2 regions of the Dryocola mayonis genome follow, and region 2 is predicted to be linked to the other one. Evidence: predicted binding sites of a transcription regulator. Region 2 holds the regulator's gene; the other holds the start of a gene.
What was found. The regulator Fur, encoded in region 2, represses iron uptake genes when iron is present. The targets are predictions, from matches to a motif close to ATAATAATGAGAACNACTATCAA.

Region 1 (3,118 bases), 1.1 Mb from region 2:
AAATTTAGCCGCTACGCTGTTCGGCCACACTGTCAGCTATAACAAAGTATGGATTCACCGAGGCAGCTATCTTCCTTTTAATCTGCAGAGCAGAAATACGGCCATGACGCCCAATGGTGAGGTAGGGTTTCAGGAGGGGGTGTACAGGCCGGACTTTCGAGTAGCGATTACTCCAGTCAACATATGTTCCTTCATGAAATGATGCACGTATATCAGTTTCAACGGGGAATGTTTGTTAAGGCCAGAGGCGCGTTTTCATGGGTCGTGAATTATCAATACAGATTGGATAAAGAGAATTTAAATGAATATGGTATGGAGCAGCAAGCAAGCCTCGTTAGCGATTACTGGTTATTAATTAATCAGGGTTTTCTGGCCATATGCAGAATGTGAATCTGCAAGATTATAATTTTATGGAATCAGAAAAACAATTGACTGGAAGATATAAGAAAATATTAAGGAGATTCCCGTTATGAGAAAGGTTATGATTGCTGGGATGTGTTTCTGCCTGAGTGGTTGCCTGCTGGGGGAAAAGTTTCCATTCACTGACCAGGGCAGCGCCATAATTTATGGTGACAGAATTTGCATAAGTGTCGATAAGAAAGATGTGTTGGACTTTTATAGTATTTCCTCATCAGAAAATAATTATAAAAAAGAGTTGGTGAATAGTGGAGATACTCCGCTTCAATATCGATACCCTAAAACGTGTTTTAGCGCCCCGTTAAAAAATGGATTTGAATATGTTCTTCTTTATAAAATGAATTCGCACACTTTTCGCTACGAGTTTTTTATAGATCTTAATGGCAGAGTGTTCGATATCAGAAGAGGAAAAGAGTAAGGCCGTTATCAGAGCACGGGTAGTAGCGAGGTAGACGTAGTGGGGAAGGCTTCATAGCCCTCAGGTTTTTCCATCAGGTGATTTGAAAAGCTTATGTATGCTTCCCCCCATCGGCACATTCTTTCCAGGCTATATAAAAAAGTTTTAAAGGGGTTTTATTTATGAAAAAAATATTTTTCTGTCTCTGGGTTTTCCTTTTATGCGCCTGTCAAAGCGAAGCGGACAAGCTGGCTTTTGCCAACGCAGGCGCTGCCATCATCGAAGCTAACAGGATTTGCCTGAGCGTGAATAAAAGGGATGTGCTGAGCTATTATTATTTATCTTCCAGTGAAGATGGCTACAGGAAGTCAATTTTAATGTCGGGTCACCATCCGCTTCATCTTTCTTATCCTGATACCTGCATCAAGGTAGCTTTAAAGCCCGGGTACAAATATGGGCTGCTATATACGATGAATAATATTGATTACCGATATGAATTTTTTATCGATTTAAACGGGGTCGTAACCGGTTTGTAAAACCGAGGGGCATAATGCTTTCCCCCGGATCGGCACATCCTTTCGCTAGCTAACGCATAAACAGATAGCGTTTAAGGAACACAACTCTGAAGGGAATAGCCCGGGTTAAGCCTGCGGGCACCATCCAGCAAAAGCCCGATTTTAGAAAAGGCTCGGGATGGGGTTAGCGTATTTTCCAGAAACGCCTGTTTTAACCTCCGCCTCTCACTTAAATAGATATTCTCTATACATCTTTTGCTTTCTATCGTCCAGCGCCCCAGTACGCGGCTAAAATCTCTCTATTTCAGCGGCTTAAATAGCTCTTTTCGCCATCTGCAAGAGTTTCAGCAGGGTCTATCCTTAGTAAAGACGCCCAAAAAAGCAGCATTTCGTGAATACCCCTGTTATCAGGATGTTGTATTGATAATTGTTATCATTAACATAGGGGCATTGGCCTTTGGGCGGCAACACATAAGAGGTGAACTATGGAAGTGCAAACTGGTAGCTTCGATCCCAATGAATTCGCCTGGCGGGGTCTGACGCTAACCCCGGACGCGGCCGCGCATATTTGTAAGCTGACAAGCCAGCAGCCGGGACTGCTCGGCGTGCGCCTTGGTATTAAGCAGACCGGATGCGCGGGCTTTGGCTACGTGCTGGATACCGTGAAAGAGCCTCATAAAGACGATCTCCTGTTCGAAACGAACGGCGCAAAGCTTTGGGTTCCGCTATCGGCCATGCCGTTTATCGACGGCACAGAGGTCGACTATGTGCGCGAAGGCTTAAACGAGATATTCAAATTCAACAACCCGAAAGCGCAGCACGAATGTGGCTGCGGTGAAAGCTTTGGGGTGTAGGCGGGATTATGTCACGTAATACTGAAACGTCCGACGAAGTACAAACCTGGGCCGGCAGCCATCACTATAAAGAAGGCTTCTTTACCCAGCTTAAAACCGACGAAATGGCTCACGGCATCAATGAAGAGGTGGTGCGGGCAATTTCCGCGCGGCGTAACGAGCCGGAGTGGATGCTGGAGTTTCGCCTGAGCGCCTACCGCGCATGGCTTGAGATGGAAGAGCCGCACTGGCTGAAGGCAAACTATGAAAAGCTGAACTATCAGGATTACAGCTACTACTCCGCGCCTTCCTGCGGCAGCTGCGACGATAACTGCGAATCCCAGCCTGGCGCCGTGCAGCAGCCCGGCAGCAACGCTTATCTGACGGGCGAGGTGGAAGAGGCCTTCAAACAGCTCGGCGTTCCGGTGCGCGAAGGCTCCGAAGTGGCGGTGGATGCGATTTTTGACTCGGTCTCCGTGGCGACCACCTATCGCGAAAAGCTTTCCGAACAGGGCATTATCTTCTGCTCCTTCGGCGAGGCGATTCACGAATACCCGGAGCTGGTGAAAAAATATCTTGGCACCGTGGTGCCGAGCAACGATAACTTTTTCGCCGCGCTGAACGCCGCCGTGGCTTCCGACGGCACCTTTATCTACGTGCCGAAAGGCGTGCGCTGTCCGATGGAGCTTTCCACTTACTTTCGCATCAACGCCGAGAAGACCGGTCAGTTTGAGCGCACCATTCTGGTGGCGGATGAAGGCAGCTACGTCAGCTACATCGAAGGCTGTTCGGCTCCGGTTCGTGACAGCTATCAGCTTCACGCGGCGGTAGTGGAAGTCATCATCCACAAAGACGCGGAGGTGAAATACTCCACGGTGCAGAACTGGTTCCCGGGCGACGGCAACACCGGCGGGATCCTGAACTTTGTGACCAAGCGCGCCCTGTGCGAAGGGGCG
Region 2 (3,118 bases):
ATTGCGGCCTTTACCGCGATTGAAATGGCGGAAAATGGCGACAGCGGGCACCCGAACGAAATCGCATTCTCATCAAAAAATAAAGCCTATGACGAAGACTATTCCGGCGACAAGAGCGGAATCAGCCTTTATAAGGCGGCGGCGAAATTTAAATACGGGCCGGTTTGGGCGCGGGCGGGCTACATTCAGCCAACCGGCCAGACTTTGCTGGCTCCGCACTGGAGCTTTATGCCGGGCACCTATCAGGGCGCTGAAGCCGGCGCCAGTTTCGATTACGGCGATGCGGGCGCGCTGAGCTTCTCCTATATGTGGACGAACGAATATAAAGCGCCATGGCATCTGGAGATGGACAAGTTCTATCAGAACGACAGGCACACCAAAGTCGACTACCTGCATTCAATCGGCGCAAAGTATGACTTCAAAAACGATCTGGTGCTTGAGGCGGCCTTCGGTCAGGCAGAAGGGTACATTGACCAGTACTTTACCAAAGCAAGCTACAAATTTGATATCGCTGGCAGCCCGCTGACCACCAGCTACCAGTTCTACGGGACCAGGGACAAAGTCTCAGACGGCGGCATTAACGATATTTACGACGGCACAGCCTGGCTGCAGGCGCTAACCCTCGGTTACAAAATTGGTCAGGTCGACCTGCGTCTGGAAGGAACCATGGTGAAGGCCGAAGGGCAGCAGGGGTTCTTCCTGCAGCGTATGACCCCAACCTATGCCTCCTCAAACGGGCGTCTTGATGTATGGTGGGATAACCGCTCCGACTTTAACGCCAACGGCGAAAAAGCGCTGTTCGCGGGCGCGATGTATGACCTGAGCAACTGGGATCTGGCCGGCTGGGCGGTGGGCGCATCTTACGTTTACGCCTGGGATGCAAAACCCAGCTCCACGCCAACGACCGATGGCTACTACGACGCCGATCGCCGTCTGAAGGAATCCTCTTACAGCCTCGATGCGTCATATACCGTTCAGGATGGCCGAGCGAAAGGCACGCTGTTTAAGCTGCACTTTACCCAGTATGACAACCATTCCGATATCCCAAGCTGGGGCGGCGGCTACGGCAACATCTTCCAGGATGAGCGCGACGTGAAGTTCCTCGTTATCGCACCTTTCACTATCTTCTGATGGGCAGCCGGGCGCAAAAGCGCCCGGCTTGTTAAGTTTCTCTGGCCCATAAAAAAACCGGTGAGTTTCCTCACCGGTTTTTTGTCTCTGCTTTCCCGAAGGGAAAGCAAGAGTGCGGATTACTTCTCGCTGATTTCGTGGGCGTTTTCGTCGGTACGGCAGTCGCCTTCGGCGCAGTGGCCATACAGGTAAAGACTGTGGTTAGTCAGCCGAATCCCGTGGCGGGTCGCGATTTCACGCTGGCGGGCTTCGATTGAATCATCGCTGAATTCAATGACTTTGCCGCAGTCCAGGCAAATCAGGTGGTCGTGATGATGCTGCTGAGTCAGTTCAAAAACCGACTTGCCGCCTTCGAAATTATGGCGGGTAACGATACCCGCGTCGTCAAACTGGTTCAGCACGCGGTAAACCGTGGCCAGACCAATCTCTTCACCCATATCAATCAGACGTTTGTATAAGTCTTCCGCACTGACGTGATGGTTAACCGGTCCCTGCAACACTTCAAGGATTTTTAATCGCGGAAGCGTGACTTTCAGGCCGGCCTTCTTTAATGCGGTGTTGTTGTCAGTCATGCGGAAATTGTCCTGTTGCTTAACGTTATGCTCGGACTCGTTGAGCGTTAAGTGAATGCGTTTCATTATATACCCTTCTTTTGAGGGTATAGTACAGCCACGTCTAAATAGAAACTGTAAGTTAAAGCATAACAGCTAAAAAATCGTGGCTGAGTCACCCTTTGCTGGCGGTGCAGCAAACGCGACCTGTGGGGTATTGTACAGGGATAGACAAAAAAGTTACAAAAATGTAGCGATTATTTTCATTGGTAATGCCTATCAATACGGCGCAAACCTTGGCCTGCGCCGTTACGCATCAGGCGTTGAGGATATCGGCCAGGTTGAGCTCTTCCGCAACCTGCCTGGTCCATTTCTCCACGCGCTCGGCGGTCAGCTCCGGCTGACGGTCTTCATCAATGGCCAGGCCTACAAAGTGGTCGTCGTCAGCCAGACCCTTCGACGCTTCGAAGTGGTAGCCCGCCGTCGGCCAGTGGCCTACGATTGCCGCGCCGCGTGGTTCAATGATGTCGCGAATGGTGCCCAGCGCGTCGCAGAAATATTCCGCGTAATCTTCCTGATCGCCACAGCCGAACAGCGCAACCAGCTTGCCGTTGAAATCCACTTCTTCAAGAGTCGGGAAGAAGTCATCCCAGTCGCACTGCGCTTCGCCATAGTACCAGGTAGGGATGCCCAGCAGCAGAATGTCGAACCCTTCGAGATCTTCCTTGCTGCTTTTTGCAATGTCACGCACTTCAGCAACATCTTTACCGAGCTGTTTTTGAATCATTTTTGCGATATTTTCGGTATTACCGGTATCGCTGCCGAAAAAAATGCCTACGATTGCCATGAGTTAAATAACCTCTTGAAACTTAATGGTATGGTGGCGGAGAATTGCCCACAGATGGGGCAATGATAGCAGAACAGGTCAGGGTGCGGAAACAGCTATCACAGCGCTGTGCACAGTCTGCAACATGATGGCGCTTTAAGCGCCGTTTTTTATTTGATGACGGGGCGAAATAGCGAACGGCTAGCTCAGATGCTGCTTTAGCTGGGCTAATAACATCTCTTCAATCAGCTCGCTGCGGCTGATGTTTCTGGCTTCAGCAAGTTGGTTAAGGGCATCCACCGCTTCGTTGTTGAGTTTCAGCTCAACGCGCTTCAGGCCGCGTACTTTATCGCGTTTGAGCTGGTTACGTTTGTTGATGCGCAGCTGCTCATCTCGCGTTAGCGGATTGGTTTTTGGCCGCCCCGGGCGACGCTCGTCCGCGAACAGATCTATTGTAGTACGGTCCGTTTGTTCTTTTGCCATGATTAGAGTACTGACAGGAAATTCGGGATGCTGCGAGCAGAATGCTCCGGCGCATTTAAGCGCGCCATCATACATCAGGGAGTCCGGCGCGCCAACGCGTTAGCCGCATCTTGCGGCCGGTCGGTCT

Region 1: sufA (Fe-S cluster assembly scaffold SufA) is a predicted target of Fur. The motif match lies at 1,750-1,772, and genes of this name have one in related genera.

What each region holds. Positions count from the first base shown of each region.
Region 1 covers NZ_CP150452.1:2,354,753-2,357,870, reverse strand. The annotation lists gene WLO32_RS11420 (hypothetical protein) at 1-202, shown strand, start outside; gene WLO32_RS11415 (putative T6SS immunity periplasmic lipoprotein) at 470-835, shown strand; gene WLO32_RS11410 (putative T6SS immunity periplasmic lipoprotein) at 997-1,350, shown strand; gene sufA (Fe-S cluster assembly scaffold SufA) at 1,815-2,183, shown strand; gene sufB (Fe-S cluster assembly protein SufB) at 2,192-3,118, shown strand, end outside.
Region 2 covers NZ_CP150452.1:1,272,723-1,275,840, forward strand. The annotation lists gene chiP (chitoporin ChiP) at 1-1,131, shown strand, start outside; gene fur (ferric iron uptake transcriptional regulator) at 1,251-1,703, opposite strand; gene fldA (flavodoxin FldA) at 1,999-2,529, opposite strand; gene ybfE (LexA regulated protein) at 2,710-2,991, opposite strand.